Regions from separate parts of the Streptomyces sp. NPDC054840 genome, predicted to be linked through region 1. Evidence: riboswitches for the same ligand, from Rfam matches in the RefSeq annotation. Region 1 holds a riboswitch; each other region holds the start of a gene.
What was found. Region 1 has a riboswitch for cobalamin ahead of ACWGIU_RS16645 (cobalamin biosynthesis protein). Riboswitches for the same ligand answer to the same signal wherever they lie in the genome.
Positions count from the first base shown of each region.

Region 2: linked by a shared signal. The riboswitch ahead of ACWGIU_RS07530 (ribonucleoside-diphosphate reductase subunit alpha) and the one ahead of ACWGIU_RS16645 (cobalamin biosynthesis protein) in region 1 are both predicted to bind cobalamin.
Region 3: linked by a shared signal. The riboswitch ahead of ACWGIU_RS11335 (FecCD family ABC transporter permease) and the one ahead of ACWGIU_RS16645 (cobalamin biosynthesis protein) in region 1 are both predicted to bind cobalamin.

Region 1 covers NZ_JBSGZP010000201.1:3,190-10,772, reverse strand. The annotation lists gene ACWGIU_RS16650 (cobyric acid synthase) at 1-1,408, opposite strand, end outside; gene ACWGIU_RS16645 (cobalamin biosynthesis protein) at 1,405-2,385, opposite strand; cobalamin riboswitch at 2,423-2,575, opposite strand; gene ACWGIU_RS16640 (hypothetical protein) at 2,734-2,955, opposite strand; gene ACWGIU_RS16635 (anion permease) at 2,982-4,283, opposite strand; gene ACWGIU_RS16630 (alpha/beta hydrolase family protein) at 4,605-5,735, shown strand; gene ACWGIU_RS16625 (hypothetical protein) at 5,938-7,362, shown strand; gene ACWGIU_RS16620 (VOC family protein) at 7,403-7,583, opposite strand, start outside.
Region 2 covers NZ_JBSGZP010000065.1:2,947-10,529, reverse strand. The annotation lists gene ACWGIU_RS07550 (carbon starvation CstA family protein) at 1-988, shown strand, start outside; gene ACWGIU_RS07545 (YbdD/YjiX family protein) at 985-1,182, shown strand; gene ACWGIU_RS07540 (Uma2 family endonuclease) at 1,233-1,817, opposite strand; gene ACWGIU_RS07535 (GNAT family N-acetyltransferase) at 1,896-2,393, shown strand; cobalamin riboswitch at 2,445-2,566, shown strand; gene ACWGIU_RS07530 (ribonucleoside-diphosphate reductase subunit alpha) at 2,710-5,100, shown strand; gene ACWGIU_RS07525 (ribonucleotide-diphosphate reductase subunit beta) at 5,100-6,116, shown strand; gene ACWGIU_RS07520 (hypothetical protein) at 6,203-6,430, opposite strand; gene ACWGIU_RS07515 (helix-turn-helix domain-containing protein) at 6,512-7,477, shown strand; gene def (peptide deformylase) at 7,494-7,583, opposite strand, start outside.
Region 3 covers NZ_JBSGZP010000114.1:512-8,094, reverse strand. The annotation lists gene ACWGIU_RS11365 (ATP-binding cassette domain-containing protein) at 1-435, shown strand, start outside; gene ACWGIU_RS11360 (phosphotransferase) at 620-1,504, shown strand; gene ACWGIU_RS11355 (NUDIX domain-containing protein) at 1,534-1,848, shown strand; gene ACWGIU_RS11350 (hypothetical protein) at 1,839-1,970, shown strand; gene ACWGIU_RS11345 (hypothetical protein) at 1,967-2,290, shown strand; gene fxlM (methyltransferase, FxLD system) at 2,403-4,577, shown strand; cobalamin riboswitch at 5,039-5,181, shown strand; gene ACWGIU_RS11335 (FecCD family ABC transporter permease) at 5,285-6,391, shown strand; gene ACWGIU_RS11330 (ABC transporter ATP-binding protein) at 6,391-7,176, shown strand; partial or broken gene ACWGIU_RS11325 (ABC transporter substrate-binding protein) at 7,189-7,583, shown strand, end outside.

The DNA of each region.
Region 1 (7,583 bases):
CCGGGACGAAGCGCCGCCCGGCGGCTGCGGCCACCTCCCGCAGGAACGCCCGGCGGAAGCCGTCCGACTCCAGCGATCCGTGCCAGTGGGTGCCCCACACCGACCCGACGCGGCAGCCGTCCAGGAAGGCCTCGCCGCCGAGCACCTCGGCCACGCCGTGGTGGATCTCGTAGCCCGCGACGGCCTCGCCCAGCGCCGAACCCACCGGCCGGGCCAGGGTCTTCTCCCGCTCGAAGCGGACCCGTACGGGGAGGAGCCCGAGGCCGTCGACCTCGCCCGCCCGCGATTCGACCTCGTCCGAGATCCGCTCGCCCAGCACCTGGAACCCGCCGCAGATGCCCAGCACCGGCCGCCCCTCGGCGGCCCGCCGCAGCAGCGCGTCCGCGAGCCCCCGTTCCCGCAGCCAGTCCAGGGCCTTCACCGTGCCCCGGGTGCCCGGTACGACGACCAGGTCCGCGTCGGCCAGTTCCTCGGCCCGGTCCACGAACCGCACCACGACCCCCGGCTCCGCCGCGAGCGCGTCCACGTCCGTGAAGTTCGACATCAGCGGCACCGCGCACACGGCGACCCTCAGCACGTCCTCGCCCACCGGCGGCGCGACCACGGACTCGCGTACCGCCCCACGCAGGGAGACCCGCAGACCGTCCTCCTCGTCGATGCCCAGGCCGTGCTGGAACGGCAGCACCCCGTACGTGGCCCGGCCCGTCAGGCCGCGCAGCATCTCCATGCCCGGCTCCAGCAGCGACACGTCGCCGCGGAACTTGTTGACCATGTATCCCGCGATCAGGGACTGGTCCCCGGGGGAAAGCAGCGCCGTCGTCCCGAAGAAGGACGCGAAGACCCCGCCGCGGTCGATGTCCCCGACCACGACCACCGGGAACCGCGCGGCCCGCGCGATGCCCATGTTCACGATGTCGGTCCGGCGCAGGTTGATCTCGGCCGGACTCCCCGCCCCCTCGCAGATCACGGCGTCATACGTGCCCCGCAGCTGCTCCAGGCAGTCCGTGACGATGCCGAGCAACTGCTCCTGGCGCCCGCCGCGCAGTGCCTTCCCGGGGGACGACCCCCCGACCTCCCCGAAGAACCCGCGGGCGCTCATCTCGCCCACCGGCTTGCCCAGCAGCACCACCTGGCTGCTGCGGTCCCCGCCCGGCTTGAGCAGCACCGGGTTCATCAGCGCGGTCGGCTCCACGCGGGCCGCCTGGGCCTGCATCGCCTGGGCGCGCCCGATCTCGGCGCCCTCCAGCGTCACGAAGGAGTTCAGCGACATGTTCTGCGCCTTGAAGGGCGCCACCTTCACGCCCTGCCGGGCCAGCCAACGGCAGATGCCCGCCGTGACCACGCTCTTGCCCGCGTCCGACGTGGTGCCCGCGACCAGCAGACCGCCGCCGCGCTTCGCGCCGCTCATCCGCGCCGCCCTCTCTGTGTCGTACGTGTCATACGTGTCGTACGGGAGACGAGCAGCCTGGCGGCCACGCAGGCGGCCAGGGCCAGCCAGGTCACCTTCCGCGACAGCCGTACCGCCCGCTCGATGTCCGCTACCTCCACCGGCCGCCCCGCCCCGCCGTTCAGTACCGCTCGGTGCTCGACACGGCCGCCGTACGCGAGGGTTCCGCCCAGTCTGACGCCCAGCGCCCCGGCGAAGGAGGCCTCGACGGGTCCGGCGTTCGGGCTCGGGTGCGCGGCGGCGTCCGCGCGCCAGGCCCGTACGGCGCCCCGCCGGTCGGGGCCGGCCAGTACGGCCGCGACGGCCGTCAGTCGGGCCCCCGGCCAGCCGGCCAGGTCGTCGAGCCGGGCGGAGGCCCAGCCGTAGCGCAGGTAGCGGGGGGACCTGTGGCCGACCATCGCGTCCAGGGTGTTCACGGCGCGGAAGGCCAGCAGTCCGGGAACTCCGGCGACGGCGCCCCACACGAGGGCCCCGACCACCGCGTCGGAGGTGTTCTCGGCGACGGACTCCACGACGGCGCGAGCCATCTGCTGCCCGTCCAGGGCCTGCGGGTCGCGTCCGCACAGGTGGGGCAGCCGCTCCCGGGCCACCTCGATGTCCCCGGCGGCGAGGGCGCCGCCGATGGCGCGCGCCTCACGGCCGAGCGAGGTGCCGCCCACGACGGCCCAGGTGGCGGCAGCGGTCAGGGCGATACGGGCGGCCGCGGGCCGGGAGCGCACGGCGCGGGCGCCCAGCGCTCCGACGGCGGCCGCGCCCCCGGCGCACACCAGAGTGTGCAGGAGGCCCCGGGCGCGGTCGTCGCGCCACAGGGAGCGTTCGACGGCGGCGGCGGCCCGTCCGAAGGCGGCCACGGGGTGCCCTCGGCGCGGATCCCCGAGGATCCGGTCGCCGATCAGGCCCGCCGTGGCGCCGTACGCGAAGACGCGATCGGCACGCATGGTGGCAGGTATGTCCTCACTCAGGGTCCGCGCCCTGGTTCGACGTGTCCGGCGGCGAGAGTTCCTGGCTCCCGGGACGCACGCGCGGCGTGCGATTCCGGTGACAGTGGCGGGACCGCGCCGGATTCGCACCGGACTTCCTCTCCATGCCGCCGTATTGGCTCCGGCAGTCCACCACGCACCTCGAACGCCCGTCAACTCGCCGTTGACCTGCGGTGCGGCCGGGACGGAGGGCGAGGGAGGGACCGGTGAACCGGCAGGGGAGGGGATACGGGAGGGAACACGAAAGCTCCCCCCGGGACAAACCCGGAGGGAGCCTTCACACCCGACCCGCCCTGCGGCGGCGGATCAGGAGACGATCAGGTAGATCCCGTACGTCACGGCCGCCGCGACGAGCGTGAAGCAGAGGTAGGCGCCGGTGCGGGCGAGGGTGGCGGTGCCGCCCTGCTCGGTGGCGGTCTCGTGCTTGGACAGGCCCACCAGGCCCAGCGTGAACAGGGCCACGAGGGCGACCGTGGCGGAGAGGCTGACCCCGAAGACGGAGCCGAGTGCTTCCCAGTCGATCTTCATACTGCCGTTTCCTCTGTATGTCTCGGTCAGACCGCGGCGGCCGGAGCCGGCGCGGTCGTCGGGGCGGTCGTCTCGGCCGGGATGGTGGCCTTGAGGTCCTCGTCCGTGACCGCGGCGGTCGTACCGGCGGCCGCTGCCGCGGACGTAGCGGCCGCTGCGACGGTCGGCGGGACGGTGACGGCGGCGATCGCCGTGGTGACCACACCCGGCGCCTCCGCGGCGGCCGGCTCCACGTCGTTCACGTTGTGGTGGTCGACGACCTGGCGGCGGGAGATGACCCAGATGGCGAAGCAGGAGGCGACCAGGAAGACGGTGACGCCGGCGATGCCGATGTCACCGGAACGCATGACCAGCTCGGCGCCGGCGGAGACCAGCGCGGCGGCCGGCAGGGTCAGGCCCCAGGCGATGAACATGCGGGTCGCGGTGGACCAGCGGACCACACCGCCCTTGCGGCCCAGGCCCGAACCCATGACGGCGCCGGAGCACGCGTGGGTGGTGGAGAGCGAGAAGCCGAGGTTCGAGGAGGCGAGGATGACGGCCGCGGCCGAGGTCTGGGCGGCGAAGCCCTGCTGCGGCTGCAGGTCGGTCAGGCCGGTGCCCATGGTGCGGATGATGCGCCAGCCGCCCAGGTAGGTACCCATCGCGATGGCCATACCGGCGGAGACGATGACCCAGACCGGCGGGTTCGCGTCGGGCGCGATCGCGCCGCCGGCGATGAGGGCCAGGGTGATGATGCCCATCGTCTTCTGCGCGTCGTTGGTGCCGTGCGCGAGGGAGACGAGACCGGCCGAGGCGATCTGACCGGCGCGGTAGCCCTTGGCGGAGGTCTTCTCGCCGACCTTGTCACCCAGCTTGTAGGTGAGCTTGGCGGCCAGGTACGCGGCGATGCCGGCCACCAGCGGGGCGGCGATCGCGGGGATGAGGACCTTCGTGACGACGACGCTGCCGTTGACCGCGCCGATGCCGGCGGAGGCGACCGCGGCGCCGATCAGGCCGCCCATCAGGGCGTGCGAGGAGCTGGAGGGGAGACCGACCAGCCAGGTGACGAGGTTCCAGAGGATCGCTCCGACCAGGGCGGCGAAGATCACCTCTGGCTGGATGCCTTCCTCGTTGACGAGGCCCTTGGAGATCGTCTTGGCGACCTCCACGGACAAGAACGCGCCGACGAGGTTGAGCACGGCGGACATGGCCACCGCCGTCTTGGGCTTGAGGGCGCCGGTCGAGATGGTGGTAGCCATCGCGTTGGCTGTGTCGTGGAAACCGTTCGTGAAGTCGAACACGAGAGCGGTAATGATCACGATCCCGAGGAGAAGCGTTATGTGCTCCATTTACCCAGGCTTCTGTTTGACGTCAGTGGCTCGGCGACCGTAAGCAATCTGAGTGAACGGAAGATGAACTGGCGCGGGCGGAGCGGTGTACTGGCGCGGGGTGTGATCGGGCCATTCGTCCTGATTCTGGCGTAGATAACGCCATAAATGCACGTCAAAGCCGGGTGGGTGAACCTCTCCGCCGGGAGCCCGGCCCGCATACGATCCCGCCTCCGGGGCGCTGAAAGAGATCCAGATCACTCGCCGTCGGCCCGGCGCGCGCCGAAGGCGGAGGGATCCGCTCCGGTGGCCCGCCGGATGTCCCGAGCCGACACTGGAGCCGTGCGTACCGCGACAGCGACGGCAGCGGCCGTCACCACGACTCTGCTGGGTGCCGGCGCGGCTGCCGTCGCCATCGGCAGGCACGCCGCCGCCGCGGCCCTGCGGCCGGAACCCGGACGCCCGCTGCCCGGCGGACCACGGCTCAGCGTCCACTCCGCCGCCGACGGCCGGATCACGCTGACCCGCTCGCTCGCCTCCCTGCGCCCCGGTACGTACGGCCTGGTCGCACCCGGCGTGCACGCCGTCGTCGGGCCCGTGATCCCGGGCGCCGACCCCGGCCCGGACGCGGTCGTACGGCGGCTCGTCTCCGTCACCCACGGCACCCTGGAACCCGGCACCCGGGTCTCTCTCACCCCCCAGGTGTACGCCGGCAACCCGCGCACCGCCCTCGGGCTCGACCACGCCGACGTGGACATCCCCGGGGAGCTCGGCGCCCTGCCCGCCTGGTTCCTGCCCGCCGCCCGGGACACCTGGGTGATCACCGTGCACGGGCTCGGCAGCAGCCGTGAGCACCCGATGGTGGTCATGCCCCTCCTGCACCGTCACCGAATGCCCGTCCTGGACCTCGGCTACCGGGGCGACCTGGGCGCCCCCGCCTCCCCGGACGGCCTCGGTCACCTCGGTGAATCGGAATGGCGTGACCTGGACGCCGCCATCCGCTACGCCCTGCGCTACGGAGCCCGCCGCGTGGTCCTGTACGGCTGGTCCACCGGCGCCACCATGGCCCTGCACGCCTTCGAGCGCTCGCCGCTGGCCCACCGGATCTCCGGGCTGGTCCTCGACTCCCCGGTGCTCGACTGGCACGCCACCCTGCGGGGGCTCGCCGCGGCGCGCGGCGTCCCCGGCGTGGTGCTCCCACTGGCGGCCCGGGCCGCCGAGGGCCTCACGGGCCTGCGCGCCGACCGCCGGCGGGCGGGCGCCGACCCCGGCGCGCTGCGCGTGCCCGTACTGATCGTCCACGGCCCGGACGACGCGCTCGCCCCCTGGGACCCCTCCCGCAGACTCGCCGCCGCCCGACCCGACCTCGTCACGCTGCACACCGTGACCGGGGCCGGGCACGGCGCGATGTGGAACGCCGACCCGGCCGACTACGAGGAGGCCCTGCGCCGCTTCCTCATCCCCCTCATGTGAACGCCGTGCCGAGGTCCCCGCGGAGGCTGCGTGAACGGCTCGCGAGGAGGACTGCGGGAACGCCCGCGTGAAGAGCCGTCATGTGAAGGCCCTGTGACGGACGGGCCCCTCGGGCGGCTTGTCCCGGTCTGCACCGCGGGTGAGCGGCGGCAACGACCGGTTCCGTTTGGGCTTTCGGCCAGTGACGGGCGAGACTGCTTCCGTGACGTCCCGAAAGCCTGATGAGCAGTTGGCTCGCGACTCCAGACTCCGACTCGTCTCGCCGCGCTCCGTCGCCGCGGCCCGCAAGGCGGTGACCGACCGACGCACCCGGCCCGTGCCCAGGCCCCCGGCGGGTACGCCCGCCACGGCCGACCTCGCGAACCGGGCCCGGGCCTCGCTCGCCGATGCCGTACGCCTGACCCGCTGGGCCGAGCGCAACCTCGGCGCCGGAGACGGCGGCCGGCCCGCCCCCACGGGCGCCCTGCCCGCGGCCGACGTCGAACGCGCCGCCGCCGAACTGGGCCTGACACCCGGCCAGATCCAGGTCGGCTGGGACCGCGCCCGCCTCGCCGGACTGGTCGAGGTGCACGGCGGCCACGCCCGGCCCGGCTGGCGGCTGCGCGCCTGGGACCGCGACGACACCGCCGTACTGCGCGGCTGGGTCGCCCTCTTCGACGCCTGGTCGCTGGTCCATCCCGCACCCGCCGACATCGCCCCCTCGGCCGTCGCCGAGGTCGTCGAGGCCATGCCCCAGCTCCTCTCCCTGCTCCAGCTCTCCGCCGGACCGGTGACCGTCCCCGACCTGCTCGACCTGCTCGGGCAGCGCGTCACCGAACTGCGCGACGAGCGGTGCGAGATCCCCTACGAGTCCGAGCCCACGGTGGCGCTGACGTCCGCCGCCGGCTCCGCGGAGGCCCGCCCCGTCCCGCTCGCCCGACTGCTGCGCTGGGCGCTCGGCGGACTAGCCGCCGTGGACGCCGTCACCCTCGGTCCTGCCCGGGCCACGCTCACACCGCTCGGCAGCTGGGCCGTCTGGGTCAAGCTGGAGCAGATCTGCGTCGCGGCGCAGAGCCCCGCCGGGAACATCGAGCAGTCAGCCGCCGCCATGCTGCACGGCTGCGCGCGGCTCACCCCCGGCCCGGCCCGCGCCGAGTACCAGGCGTGGCTCGCCGCCCGGCCCGTCGGCCACGCCGTGGCCGAGCTGCTGCAGGCCGCCCGCGGCGAGGACGCCTTGCTGCGCGGCCTCGCCTTCGAGGCGCTGCGCGTGGTCGGCGCCCCCGCCGAGCCCGAGGTGCGCGCCGCCGTGCGCGAGCCCACGCTGCGTCCGTACGCCCTGCTCTGGCTCGCCGTGCACGACGGGGTCGACCCCGACGACGCCCAGGACGTCCTCACCACCGAGGAGTCGACCTGGCTCTGGGTGGACACCGCGGCCGCCATCGCCGACCACGGTGAGGCCGAGCTGCTGGCCCGCCACCTCGACTCCGCCGTCCGGACCACCGTCCCCCGGCTGCTGGACGAGGTCCGCGCGGTCGGCCATCCGCGCACGGTGCAGGTGCTGGTCGCGCTCGCCGCCGCCCACCCCGACCCGACGCTGGCCAAGGCGGTCCGCCGGGCCGCCTTCCAGGTCCACACCGGCGGCGAGTGACCCCGTAGAAGAACGAGGGCGGGGGCGGCGCGCCGCGGGGTCAGACCTGCGGCGCGTACGTCCCGAAGCTCCAGACGTTGCCCTCGGCGTCACGGGCCGTGTAGTCGCGGGATCCGTAGTCCTGGTCGGTGGGTTCCATCACGATCTCCGCGCCGTGCTCGACCGCCCGCCGGTGGTGGGCGTCCACGTCGTCGACCACGACATAGACCCCCGAGGGGCCC
Region 2 (7,583 bases), on a different contig from region 1:
CTTCGCCGTCAACTCCCCCGGCGGGGTCATCGGCACCACGGTCGAGTCCGCCTCCCAGGCGGTGACCAACTTCGGTTTCGCGATCTCCCCCGAGGCGCTCGCCCAGGCCGCCAAGGACGTCGAGGAAGCCAGTCTGCTCTCGCGCACGGGCGGCGCGCCGACCTTCGCACTCGGAATGTCGGAGATCTTCTCCGCCGTGGTCGGCGGCGCCGGCATGAAGGCGTTCTGGTATCACTTCGCCATCATGTTCGAGGCGCTCTTCATCCTGACGACGCTCGACGCGGGCACCCGCGTGGGCCGGTTCATGCTCCAGGACACCCTCGGCAACGTGCACAAGTCCTTCAAGGACGTCAGCTGGAAGCCCGGCGTGTGGTTCGCGAGCGCGATCGTCGTGGCCGGCTGGGGCTACTTCCTGTGGGTCGGCATCAAGGACCCGCTCGGCGGCATCAACCAGCTCTTCCCGCTCTTCGGCATCGCCAACCAGCTGCTCGCCGCGGTCGCGCTGGCCGTCTGCACCACGCTGCTGATCAAGTCCGGCCGGCTCAAGTGGGCCTGGGTGACGGGCGTTCCGCTGGTCTGGGACGCCACGGTGACCCTCACCGCGAGCTACCAGAAGATCTTCTCCGACGACGTGAAGGTCGGCTTCTTCGCCCAGCGCGACAAGTACCAGGCCGGAATCGACGCCGACAAGGTCCTGGCGCCCGCCAAGAACATGGACGACATGCACACCGTGGTCACCAACGCCACGGTCGACGGCGTCCTGTGCGCCCTCTTCGCCCTCCTGATCATCGTGGTCCTCGCGGACGCGGCCAGGACCTGCCTCAAGGCCGTCCGCGACCCGGGGTCGGCGACCCTCTCCGAGACCCCGTGGACCGAGTCGAAGATCGTCGCCCCGGCCGGGCTGATCGCGACCGCCGGGGAGCGGGCGGAGCTCGCCGCGGCGGGTCCGGACGCGGGCGGCGGACACGTCAAGGAGCCGGTGGCGTGAGCACCGTACGGAGCGTGCTGGCCAGGGCCAGGTTCTACGTACGGGAGTTCTCCGGGGAGGCCGCGTACGACCGGTACGTGGCCCACGCCCGCACCCACGACCCGGACGCGGAGGTCCTGACCCGCCGCGCCTTCGAACGCGCCCGTACGGACGCCCGCGAGGCGGACCCCCGCGAGGGCTTCCGCTGCTGCTGACGCGCACGAAGGGCCCCGCCACCTGAGGCAGCGGGGCCCTTCGGCATTCCTCAGCGCACCCAGTCCTTGAGGGGCTCGGTCGGGAAGGAGAACCCGACGGGCTCAGGCAGCTCGACGTCCTTGCCGAAGGGGATGGTGCGCACCGTCTCGTACAGCCTCCCGTCGGGATCGCTGTGGACATGCACCAGGCAGTTGTCCCGGTCGATGAGGAGGTAGACGGGGATGCCTGTCGCCGCGTACGCGGGCGGCTTCGCCTTACGGTCGCGTTCGTCGGTGCCGGAGTCGTACGACGTAACCTCGACGACCATCAGGACAGGAGCCGGGTCGGCCCATTCCCCCTGCCCTTCGAATGCGCCATCCGGGGCGAGGGAGGCATCCGGGCGCGCCCGGCCCGAACGGTACTGCTCGACCTTCAGGCCGCGTTCCACGTGGAGCCAGACCTCGGGCCGGAGCTGCATACAGATGCGGGACAGCCACACAACGATCCGGTCCTGATCCCCATCAGGCACCGCCTTGACCCCCAGCTTCCCGTCGATGAATTCCAACCGCAGCCCCTCCACCTCTCTGGCGCCTATACGCGCGAGGGTCTCGAACTCCTCGGTCAGCATGTGGGGGCGGTCGGTCATCACGGTCATGCCTCGCTCACCTTCCTCGACGGTGCCGTCTCCGACGATGGCGCCGCCCCCCAACACCCGTCCTGCACACTCGACCGCATGGACACGGTGATCAGGGCGGTGCGGCCCGCCGAGTACGCGGAGCTGGGTGCGATCACGGCGCAGGCCTACCTCGCCGACGGGCATCTGGACTCCAACGAGGACGACCACTACGCGAACGTGCTGCGCGACGTGGCCGGCCGGGCCGCCGGGGGCGAGGTGCTCGTCGCCGTGCGGGACGGTCGGTTGCTGGGCGGTGTGACCTTCGCCCCTCCGGGCAGTCCGCTCGCCGACATCGCCGCCCCGGACGAGGCGGAGTTCCGCATGCTCGCGGTGGCCCACGCGGCGCGGGGCCAGGGCGCCGGCGAGGCTCTGGTGCGGGCCTGCATCGAGCGGGCGACGGCCCTGGAGGGTGTGACCGGCCTGGTTCTCTCCACCCAGCGCAGCATGGCCGGGGCCCACCGGATCTACGCGCGACTGGGCTTCGTACGCACTCCGGAGCGGGACTGGGCGCCGATCGAAGGCCTGACACTCCTCACTTACCGGCTCAAGCTGTAGCCACGTCGACACTACATGTGGGGGTTACCGCAGAGGGCCGCCCCCACATGTATGCTCATGCCTGCTGTCGCCGCAGGGGAATCCGGTGCGAATCCGGAACTGTCCCGCAACGGTATGAAGTGTCCGGCTACCGGACACCAAGTCCGATGACCTGCCGTCAGCGCGCCCGGCTCGACCGAACCGGGTGCCGATTCGTCCGGGCCTCGCGGTTGGGCCGGTGGACGCCATGCGGGGTACGCGTTCTCGTCGCGCCCGCGTGCGCCCGCTCGCGCCCCGCTCCGCCGATGACCGGGCCGAGCGAGGGAGAGCTCCCGCCGTGACCATCGCGCCTTCCGCACCGCGCGCCGAGTCCACTTCTGGCGACAACACCGAGGGCCCGGGGGCCACGCTGCTGCGTACCCTCACCGAACTGACGGCGGACCTCCCCGACACCGACCCCGGCCGGGTCGCCGCCTCCGCGCTGCGCGGCCGCAGCTCCGCCGCCGACGACGCCGAACTGCGCGGGCTGGCCACCGAGGCCGCCGCCGGTCTGATCTCCGAGGACCCGGCCTACTCCCGGCTCGCCGCCCGCCTGCTGACGCTGGCCGTGCGCGACGAGGCCGCGAGCCAGGGCTCCACCTCCTTCTCGGCCTCCGTCGAGGTCGGCCACCGCGAGGGCCTCATCGCCGACCGCACGGCCGAGTTCGTCCGTGCCCACGCGAGCCGGCTCGACTCGCTCGTCGAGCTGACCCTCGCCGAGGGCGCCGACGACCGCTTCGGCTTCTTCGGACTGCGCACGCTGCACAGCCGCTACCTGCTGCGCCACCCGATCACCCGTCAGGTCATCGAGACCCCGCAGTACTTCATGCTGCGCGTGGCCTGCGGTCTGGCCGCCGACGACAGCGTCCAGGCCGTGGAGGAAGTGACCTCGCTGTACCGGCTGATGAGCCGTCTGGACTACCTGCCGTCCTCCCCGACGCTCTTCAACTCCGGTACCCGGCACCCGCAGATGTCCTCCTGCTACCTGCTGGACTCGCCGCTGGACGAGCTCGACTCGATCTACGACCGCTACCACCAGGTGGCCCGGCTCTCCAAGCACGCCGGCGGCATCGGCCTCTCGTACTCCCGCATCCGCGCCCGCGGTTCGCTGATCCGCGGCACCAACGGCCACTCCAACGGCATCGTGCCGTTCCTGAAGACCCTCGACGCCTCCGTCGCCGCCGTGAACCAGGGTGGCCGCCGCAAGGGCGCCGCCGCCGTCTACCTGGAGACCTGGCACGCGGACATCGAGGAGTTCCTGGAGCTCCGCGACAACACCGGCGAGGACCAGCGCCGTACGCACAACCTGAACCTCGCCCACTGGGTGCCGGACGAGTTCATGCGCCGCGTGAACGCCGACGCCGAGTGGTCGCTGTTCTCCCCGGCCGACGTGCCCGAGCTGGTGGACCTGTGGGGCGACGCGTTCGACGCCGCCTACCGCAAGGCCGAGGCGGACGGCCTGGCCCGCAAGACCATGCCCGCCCGCGACCTGTACGGCCGGATGATGCGCACCCTGGCGCAGACCGGCCAGGGCTGGATGACCTTCAAGGACGCCTCCAACCGCACGGCGAACCAGACCGCCGAGCCGGGCACCGTCGTGCACTCCTCGAACCTGTGCACCGAGATCATCGAGGTCACCGACGACGGCGAGACGGCCGTCTGCAACCTCGGCTCGGTCAACCTGGGCGCGTTCGTCATCGACACGGCCGACGGTCGCGACATCGACTGGGAGCGGATCGACGAGACGGTCCGCACCGCGGTGACCTTCCTCGACCGCGTGGTGGACATCAACTTCTACCCGACCGAGCAGGCCGGCCGCTCCAACGCCCGCTGGCGTCCGGTGGGCCTGGGCGCGATGGGCCTCCAGGACGTCTTCTTCCAGCTGAAGCTGCCCTTCGACTCCCCCGAGGCGAAGGCCCTGTCCACCAAGCTCTCCGAGCGCATCATGCTGGCCGCGTACGAGGCCTCCTGCGACCTCGCCGAGCGCAGCGGCCCGCTGCCGGCCTGGGAGCAGACCCGTACCGCCCGTGGTGTCCTGCACCCGGACCACTACGACGTCGAGCTGAACTGGCCGGAGCGCTGGGACGCACTGCGCGCCCGCGTCGCGACGTCCGGCATGCGCAACTCGCTGCTGCTGGCCATCGCGCCGACGGCGACGATCGCCTCGATCGCCGGCGTGTACGAGTGCATCGAGCCGCAGGTCTCCAACCTGTTCAAGCGCGAGACGCTCAGCGGTGAGTTCCTCCAGGTGAACGGCTACCTGGTGGAGGAGCTGAAGCAGCTCGGCGTATGGGACGCACAGACCCGCGAGGCGCTGCGCGACTCCTCCGGCTCGGTCCAGGGCTTCGGCTGGATCCCGGCCGAGGTCCGCGAGCTGTACCGCACGGCGTGGGAGATCCCGCAGCGCGGTCTGATCGACATGGCGGCGGCCCGTACGCCGTTCCTGGACCAGTCGCAGTCGCTGAACCTGTTCCTGGAGACGCCCACCATCGGCAAGCTCAGCTCGATGTACGCGTACGCCTGGAAGCAGGGCCTGAAGACCACCTACTACCTGCGCTCGCGCCCGGCGACGAGGATCGCCCGCGCCGCGCAGGCGGCCACCCCCGTCGAGCTGCCGCAGGCGGTGGCCGACGCCGAGGCGCTGGCCTGCTCCCTTGAGAACCCCGAGTCCTGCGAGGCCTGCCAGTAATGAGCTCCAACGACCAGAAGAACCTCCTGGACCCGGGCTTCGAGCTCACGCTCCGCCCGATGCGGTACCCGGACTTCTACGAGCGCTACCGGGACGCGATCAAGAACACCTGGACCGTCGAGGAGGTCGACCTCCACTCGGACGTCGCGGACCTCGCGAAGCTGACGCCCGGTGAGCAGCACATGATCGGCCGGCTGGTCGCCTTCTTCGCGACGGGCGACTCGATCGTCTCGAACAACCTGGTGCTGACGCTCTACAAGCACATCAACTCCCCGGAGGCGCGCCTGTACCTGTCGCGCCAGCTGTTCGAGGAGGCCGTGCACGTCCAGTTCTACCTGACGCTGCTCGACACCTACCTGCCCGACCCGGACGACCGCGCGGCCGCCTTCGACGCGGTCGAGGAGATCCCCTCCATCCGCGAGAAGGCGCAGTTCTGCTTCAAGTGGATCAACGAGGTCGAGAAGCTGGACCGGCTGGAGACGCAGGCCGACCGCCGCCGCTTCCTGCTGAACCTGATCTGCTTCGCCGCGTGCATCGAGGGCCTGTTCTTCTACGGCGCCTTCGCGTACGTGTACTGGTTCCGCTCGCGCGGTCTGCTGCACGGCCTGGCCACCGGTACCAACTGGGTGTTCCGTGACGAGACCATGCACATGAACTTCGCTTTCGAGGTCGTGGACACGGTCCGCAAGGAGGAGCCGGAGCTCTTCGACGACGCTCTCCAGCAGCAGGTCACCGACATGCTCAAGGAGGCCGTGGAGGCGGAGCTGCAGTTCGGCCGGGACCTGTGCGGTGACGGCCTGCCGGGCATGAACACCGAGTCGATGCGCGAGTACCTGGAGTGCGTCGCGGACCAGCGCCTGGTCCGTCTCGGGTTCCCGCCGGTGTACGGCTCGCAGAACCCGTTCTCCTTCATGGAGCTGCAGGGTGTGCAGGAGCTGACGAACTTCTTCGAGCGCCGCCCGTCGGCCTACCAGGTCGCGGTCGAGGGCACGGTCGACCTGGACGAGGACTTCTAGGAGTTCCAGGAGTTCCAGGGGAGTGACCGACCGGGGAGCCGGGATGCGGAGGTTTCCGTGTCCCGGCTTCTCGCGTTCCCCGGTGTTCAGTGGGCGATGGGGCCCCAGTACCGCCGGGCGGAGGGCCGCAGGGCGCGCCGGCGCGGGGTGGGCGGGAGGCCGCCCGCGCGCTGGCGGGGCAGCCACACCAGGCGGGTGGCGACGGCCCGGATCTGCTGGTCGATCCGCCGGTCGCGCAGGATCCCGTAGAGGCCGGGCGCGAGCACGAGGGCGGCGATGGCGAGGACGGCGAGGTAGTTCACGAAGGTGGTCATAGCTCCACTGTCCGCCTGATCGCCCATGATCGACAGTGGCAGTACTGTCATAGAAGGCCGAATTACTGCCACACTGGGGTCATGCTGACCAACGTGGCCGTGGCCCTCGTCGACGGAGTCGCCCCCTTCGAGCTGGGGATCTTCTGCGAGGTGTTCGGAATCGATCGCAGTGACATGGGCGTACCGGTGTACGACTTCGCCGTGTGCGCGGCGGAGGAGGGGCCGCTGACCGTGGGCGGGGGCGCCTTCGGCATCACCCCCGCGCACGGCCTGGAGCGCCTGGAGGAGGCGGACCTGATCTGCCTTCCCGCCGCCGGTGACGCCGCCGTACGCATCTACCCCGAGGCCCTGCTCGCGGCCCTGCGCCGGGCCGTGGACCGGGGTGCGCGGGTCCTCAGCGTCTGCAGCGGGGCCTACGTCCTCGGCGCCGCCGGGCTGCTGGACGGCCGCCGGTGCACCACGCACTGGATGCACGCCGCGGCCCTGACCCGCCGCTTCCCGCGGGCGGTCGTCGACCCGGACGTGCTCTACGTCGACGAGGGCCCGGTGATCACCGCCGCCGGCACGGCCTCGGGCATCGACGCGTGCCTGCACCTGGTCCGCCAGGAGCACGGGGCCGAGGTGGCCAACATCATCGCGCGCCGGATGGTCGTACCGCCGCACCGGGACGGCGGGCAGGCCCAGTTCATCCAGCGGCCCCTGCCGCGCACGGCCTGCGACACGGTGGGTGAGGTGATCGAGTGGATGGCCCGCCACCTGGCCGAGGAGATCACCGTCGAGCAGCTCGCGGAGCGGGCGCACATGTCCCCGCGGACCTTCGCCCGCCGCTTCCTCCAGGAGACCGGCACCACCCCGTACAAATGGGTGCTGCGCCAGCGCGTCCTGCTGGCGCAGGAGCTGCTGGAGTCGACCGGTGAGACGGTGGACGCGATCGCCGGCCGCTGCGGCTTCGGCAACGCGGCCGCCCTGCGCCACCACTTCCTGCGGACCCTGGGGACCACGCCGAACTCGTTCCGGCGCGCCTTCCGGGGCCCGCAGGCCGCCTGAGCGCTGTCGTCGCGGATCAGGCGTTGGGGACGGTCTCGTAGCGCGGGGTGCCCTCGTCCATCTGCCGCAGGGCGTCCTTGCGGTCCCGCTTCGAGAGGCGGTCGAT
Region 3 (7,583 bases), on a different contig from region 1:
GCGCTCATGGCGGCCTGCGAGGCGTCCGGCGCCGCGGACATGCTGCCCGCCCTCCGTTCCGGCCTCGACACCCTCCTGACCAGCGAATGGTTCGGCGGCCACCAGCTGTCCGGCGGGCAGTGGCAACGCGTCATCCTGACCAGGGCCTTTCACCGGAAGGCCGAGCTGCTGGTGATGGATGAGCCCACGGCCGCCCTCGACGCCCGAGCTGAGCACCACGTCTTCACCGGCCTGCGGGACCTGGCCAAGGACCGCGCCATCCTTCTGATCACGCACCGCCTCGCCAACGTCGCCGTGGCCGACCGGATCGTCGTCCTTGACCAAGGCCGCCTCGTCCAGGAAGGCACGTACGTGCAGCTCACCCGCGAACCCGGGCTATTCCGGACCCTGTGGGAACTGGAGCAGCGCACCGGCGGCGCGCCCGATACGACCTGATCCCCGCCCGCAGTCCTGAACCGACTCCGGCCGTCCGCCAATGGCCGGGGTCGGCCGATCCGGCACCCCGACGAGCAACCCGACCGACACCTCCGGGAGGAACCGTGTTCCCCGATCTCACCGAATCTGATGGCGGGTTGCCGTGCCACTCCGCCATCCCGCGCCCGGGCGCGAGGTCTGCCGGATGAGCCCGGCGAAGCCGCTGCCCGCGGCACTGCAGAACTGGGCGGAACAACGGATCGGCCCCATCGTGTCCGTCCGCGACGCCTCGCACAGCTGGGACCGCTCCCGGGTGTGGGACCTGGAGGGCGGGAGCGGGGTGCACCACTACCTGAAGGTCTCGCCCTCGGTGAAGTTCTTCACCCGCGAGAGCCGGGCCTACCGCCACATCGTGCCCGCACTCGGACACACCCGGGCGCCCCACCAAATCGACAGCCGCGCCCAGGACCTGGCCCTGCTGCTCACCGCGGTTCCCGGCGCCCCGGTGAAAGAACTCGGCTTGGGCGACGCCGAGTGGCGGACCGTGCACCAACAGGCCGGGGCGCTCTGCGCCCGGCTCCACGAGGCCGGGCCACTCGACCGCAGCGATCGGGTGGAGGCCGAAGCCTCTTTACCCGCCGCCGCTGACGGAGCAGAGAAGTACCTGGCTCGCGCCGGGGGCCGGCTCGACCATGACGAGCAGCAGCTGGTCCGGGACCATGCCGCACGCCTTCGCCGCGTCGGCCCGGTACCCGTCGGCTATATCCACGGCGACAACCAGCCGAGGAACTGGCTGTGGTCCACGAGCGGGCTCGCCCTCATCGACTTCGAACGGTCCCGGCCGGCCGCCCGTGTCCAGGACCTCGTCATCCTCGCGACCACCCAGTGGGCCGACCATCCGGACCGCGAGGAGGCGTTCCTCCTCTCCTACGGGCGGGAGCTGTCGGACGCCGAGCGGCACGCGCTGCGCTGCCTGACCGCGCTGGACGCGGTCAACTGCCTGGCCTGGGGCCCGGACAACGGCGACGCCGAGGTCACTGCCCGGGGGCGGCGGACCCTGGACCGGCTCATGAGGGAGGAACAGCCGTGAGCGCCGTGCACCGGAGTATCGGTAACGTCATGATCTTGCTGCAGCGTCCCGCCGACGGCCGGATCCTGACCGTCCGGCACCAGGCGACGTCGTGGCACTCCCCCGAAATGCTTACGGTCGTCGGAGGACGCCTTGAGGAGGGCGAGTTCCTCGACGAGGGAGCGGCGCGCGAGCTAGCCGAGGAAGTCGGCATCCACATCAGCCCGGACCGCCTGCGGTTCTGCCAGCTCCTCCACTTCCACGCGGCGGACGGTGAGCGGGTGATCGGCGCCTTCTCGGTGCGGGAGTGGGATGGCACCCGTACAACCGCGAGCCGGGCACGCACACCGAGCTGGTGTGGGTAGACCCGGCCGCGCCGCCGCCCGACTGCCACCCCTTTACCCACGCGGTCCTCACCCACTTCGCCACCGGCCGGCTCTACGCCAACGTGATCGCCCCGGAACTGCTGGGCGGTGAGGCCGGGTGACGACGTCCACCCAGACGGCCAAGGCCTCGACGGTCACCTCCCCGGATCTGCGCCGCTTGGTCGCCAGTGAGTGCGCGAGCCTGTCCGGATCCGCGGTCAGCACCGTCGCCCTCCCCACCCTGGCCGTACTGGAACTCCACGCCTCCACCACCCAGATCGCCGCGCTCGCCTTCCTCGGCCAACTGCCGAACGCCGTCGTGGCGCTCCCGGCCGGTGCGCTCTCGGACCGGTGTATTAACTGCACCGAGTCTCTGATCATGAAGCAGGATGATCTACGCCTTCGAGGAAGTGTGTCTTGCAAGATTTGTACCGCCAGCTGATCGAGGGCCAGGCCGATGTGCCTCGTGTCGGCTCGGTCGTCGAGCTGGAGTCGATACCGCGGTACGCCGTTCGGGCTGCGGGACCGGGGAGCTGGCCGCCCACCTGGCCAGGGTGGGCTACGCCGTCGACCTCACGGACAGCGCGATCGCCCGAGCCCGCGAAGAGCACGCCGCCGTCGAGGGCGTGCGCTGGCTACAGCTGGACATCGAGCGCGACGACCCGGCCCCGCTACACGAGGAGGGATACGACCTGATCACGCTGCGGCTGGTATACCCGTTCGTGCGAGACCGCGGCCAGATCGTTCACGGGCTGGGCGAGCGGCTGCGAGACGGCGGCGCACTCGTCGCCATCACCCCGGTCGTCGAGAACACCCCCGCGGAGCGGCGCGGGATCGCCCTGGACGAGGACGAGATCACGCTGCTCGGTGCGGGCTGGGCCACGGTGGAGCGGTTGGACGCGGACGGTCTGGCTTTCCTGGTCCTGCGTGGGCCGTGCCATCTCGACGCCCGGGCCGTCGAGAAGCGGCCGACCATCGGTCACGCCCTGACCGGCGCCCTCGCCGTCGTCACCGACGACGCTGGCCGGGTCCTGCTGGGCCGCTCCCGGAGCGGCATGCTCGAGCTGCCCGGCGGCAAGACCACCGGCCCGGAGGACTTCGCCGCCGCGGCGGTGCGCGAATTCGCCGAGGAGACCGGGCTGGTCGCCGATCCGGCCGACGCGCACGTGGTGACGATGCTGGTCGACGACAGCCACGGGGTCCCGCGGCTGACGGCCGTCGTCCGCATCACCGCCTGGACGGGCACTCTGGCCAACCCCGAGCCGGATAAGTTCGACCGCTGGGAGTTCTTCGACCTCCACGCCCTCGGCTGCGTCGGGGACGTGTTCGCCCCGGCCGCTCTCGCGCTCGACGCCGTGTGGCCCGGCGTCCTTCCCGGCGTGCCGCCGGCGACCTCCTACCTCATCGCCGCCGACCAGCCGCCCGTGCCGGCGGAGGCCGCCAGGCTGCGCGCGTCGATGACTCAGATGGTCACCGACGGCGGCTGGGCCCCCTCCGCGCTGGTGCAGGAGGCGCTGTGGACCGTGCCCCGGCACCGTTTCGCCCCGGAGGCGAACCTCGCTGCCGCGTACGACGGCGGCGACCGGGCCGTCATCACCCGCTACGACGAGGCCGGGACGGCGATCAGCTCGGTGTCTGCGGCCTGGCTTCAGGCCGACATGATCGAGCACCTGGGCCTGGAGCCGGACGCGATGGTGTTCGAGGCGGGATCCGGCGGCTACAACGCCGAGCTGATCGCCCACGTCACCGGACCCGGCGGACGCGTGGTCACCGTCGACATCGACACGTGGGTCGTGCGCCGCACCCGCCGGTTCCTCACGGAGGCCGGCAGCGGCCGCGTCTCCGCCGTTGAAGCCGACGCCGCCCTCGGCGCACCTGGGCACCTCGTGCCGCGCGGCGGCTTCGACGCCGGCATGATCACCTACAACTGCTGGGACATCGCCCCGGCCTGGCGGGAGCAGCTGGCCGAGGGCGGCCGTCTGGTCCTGCCGCTGGAGATGGGCGGCTACACCCGGGCGATCACCTTCGAGCGGCACGGCGAGGTGCTGCGCGCCCGTCACTTCACGTACTGCGGTTTCGTCCGCGACCAAGGACAGCAGGCTCGCACCATCCCGGTCCTCGCCCTCCTCGACGGCGGGCTGACGGTCCGCTTCGAGCACGGCACCGCCGCCGATACGACGGGCTTGGAGGCGCTGCGCGGGCCGCGGTACGAGGTCCCCACGGGCGTGACCATGGGGGCGAACGCCTACTTCGGTTCCCTGCAGTTGTACGCGGCCACCACCCTGTCGGGCTTCTGCCGCCTGGCCGCCCACCAGGAACCGGACGAGGGTGTGACCGGCATCGCGAAGGACCGCGACGCCCCCGCGATCGTCGGCGACGCCTCGCTCGCCTACCTGATCCACGTCCAGACCAAGGACGGCGACAACCCGCAGGACAAGGAGTGGGAGTGGACCGTCCACGCCTTCGGCGAGCAGGGACCCGCGCTCGCCGAGCGGCTGGCGGCCACGGTCCGGTCCTGGGACCGCCACATCCGCGCAGACGACAACGAGCAACACTCCGATCCCGTCCTGACGGTCCACCCGGCCGGCACGCCCGACGACGCGCTGCCCGCCGGCGACGTCCTGGACAAGGACCTCTGCCGCCTGGTGTTCCGCTGGCCCGGACGTGACGTGCCGCCGCCCCGGCCTGTTGAGCACCCCGAGGCCGACGTCGTGACGGAGGGAGTGTGACGGTGGAACGGGCAGTACGCCAGGCGGTGCCGTCCGGCATCCGTGCCCGGGCGAATCCCGGAGGCCGGCTGAACCGCGTCCGACGCCCTTGATCTCGCGGGCCTTACCGTCCGGGCGCCGGTGTGGTGGAGAGTGGCGACGTTGAGGCCAGGACGCCCGGCCGCCGTTCCTTCGCCAAGGACGCCCTCGCCGGTTCGTCGCACCGACAGAGCGTGATGATCAAGAACGGATGCGTCGCGCGCACGCGGCCGCCGCCCGGCGGGTCTCGATCAGCGGCGCCACGCCGGATTTCCGAGTTCGCCTCCACCACAACGGCTCAGCGGTGCCGAGGCCACGGAGGCGGTGCACAGCTCTTCGTTTCGGATCCGTGGGCCCACGCGTGGTCAGTTGGCCGACCCACGCCTCCGATCCTGCCGCTCGCCAGACGCAACGCGGGCCCCCTCGATCTGCGGTTCGGTGTCGAAGGAGGCCCTGCGTGCAGGTTATGCTGCAAACCGTCCCACGGGGGAAGTCCGGTCGAAGTCCGGCGCTGACCCGCAACGGTAGGCGGAGCCGCACATGCGGCTCCGTGAGCCCGATTACCCGCGGTGATGAAGGCTCCTGTCAATTCGCCGTGGACTGCGAGAAGGCGCTGCGCAGGGCGCCCCGCGTCCCGGGCCGCTCCTGTCCTCATGTAGGGCACGGCCTGAGGCGAAGGCGATCCGCCCGTGGCCACACCCCTGGAACTTGAACCAGCCGCGCCACCTCACACGGCGCCTACCGGCGTCGGCCCCGCGCCCAAGCACGTATCACTGCCCCTTCTCTTCGTCACCCTGTCCGTCGCACTTGTGCTCTCCATCGTGTGTGGGGCGGGGATGGGGGCGTCGGGACTGTCCTGGGGCGAGGTACTGCGTTTTCTGTGGGCGGGACTGACCGGCGGTTCCATAGCGCATGACGAAGCGCCGGCTTACACGATCGTGTGGGAACTGCGCTTCCCCCGAGCCGTGCTGGCCGCGGTCGTCGGAGCCGGCCTGTCGGCGATCGGCGTCGCCGTGCAAGCCATGGTCCGCAACGCCCTCGCCGACCCGTTCGTCCTGGGCATATCCTCGGGCGCGGCCGTCGGTGCCAATGCCGTCCTCCTCTTCGGGGCCTTCGGCGCTCTCGGTCTGTGGGCCCTGTCCACGGCGGCCTTCCTCTCCGCGCTCCTCGCCATGGCGCTGGTGTACGCGATCGCCCGCACCGCTGATGGCCTGACCCCGCTGAGGCTCGTCCTGACGGGCACCGCGATGTACTACGGCTTCTCGGCCGTCACCACGTTCATGGTGTTCGCGGCCGAACGCGGCGAGGCGGCCCGCTCCGCGATGATGTGGCTGCTCGGCAGCCTCGGCGGAGCCAGCTGGGCCTCCGTGCCGATCGCCGCGGGAGCCGTGCTCGCCGGCCTCGCCCACCTCACTGTGTCAGCGCGTCGCCTGAACGCCCTGGCGATGGGTGATGAGACCGCGGCGGCCTTGGGGGTGGACGCGGGGAGGCTGCGCAAGGAGCTGTTCCTGGTCTGTGCCGCCGTCACGGGTGCCGTGGTCGCGGTGAGCGGTGCGATCGGTTTCGTCGGCCTGATGGTCCCGCACGCCGCACGGATGCTGGTCGGCGCCGACCACCGCCGGCTGCTGGCCGTCGCCCCACTCGCGGGCGCCGTCCTGCTGATCTGGGTGGACATCCTGTCCCGGGTGGTGCTCGCACCCGTCGAGCTGCCGGTAGGCGTGCTGACCGCCGCCATCGGCGTGCCGTGCTTCGTCCTGCTGATGCGCCGCCGCTCCTACACCTTCGGAGGCGCGTGATGCGGATCGACATCGATGCACTGACGGTCGAAATCGCCGGCGCGCGGCTGGTACGGGAGGCCACGCTACGCGCGGACGACGGGCAGGTCGTCGGGCTCGTCGGGCCCAACGGCAGCGGCAAGTCCACCCTGCTGCGCTGCGTCTACCGCGCCCTGCGCCCCTCCGCCGGTACGGTCCTGCTCGGCGGCGAGGACCTGCACTCCCTGAGTGCGCGCGAAGGCGCCCGTCGGCTGGCCGCCCTGCCCCAGGAAGCGGTCACCGAATTCGACTTCACGGTCGCGGAGGTGGTGGCGATGGGGCGACTGCCGTACCAGCGGTCCGTGGCCCGGGCCACCGACGAAGACCGGAGGATGTGCGAGGCCGCGCTGGTGAGGGTCGGGGCCGGCCACCTCGCCGACCGCGGCTTCCTCACCCTCTCCGGAGGCGAGAAGCAGCGGGTCCTGATCGCCCGCGCACTCGCACAGCAGCCCCGCGTCCTGGTGCTCGACGAGCCCACCAACCACCTCGACATCGCCCAGCAGTTGGAAGTGCTGGCTCTGGTGCGCGGCAGTGGGCTGACGGTGCTCACCGCGCTGCACGACCTCAACCTCGCCGCGCTCCACTGCGACCTCCTCTACGTCATCGACAGCGGCCGAATCGTCGCTTCCGGCGCTCCGCACGACGTGCTCACGCCCGAGTTGCTGGCCGAGGTCTTCGGCGTACGGGCCCACCGGGTACCGCATCCGGAGTCCGGCGCCGTACAGCTGCTCTTCGACCGTCTCCTGCCCACTCAGCCCGCTTCCTGAGGAGTCATGGCCATGCCGAACCTCGTACGCCCCGCCGCACTCGCATTCGCTGCCGCCCTGGTGCTCACCGGATGCGGCGCGGAGGTCACCCCTCGGGACGGGGAGGGTGGTGATGCCAAGGCTCGCGGCGGCCACTATCCGGTGACCGTCGAGAACTGCGGCCAGAAGAAGAGCTACGACAAGGCTCCACAGCGCGTGGTCACCAATGACGTCGGTATCACCGAGATCATGTTCGCGCTGGGGCTTGAGGACCGTATGGCGGGCTATGTGATGCCCGACGACAGGGGCGATCTCACATCCGTTCCCTGGAAGGACGCTTACCAGAAGACGAAGTGGCTCTCGCAGAAGACGATCAACAAGGAGCTGGTCCTTGACGCCCGCGCCGATCTGGTGTTCGCGGGCTGGAA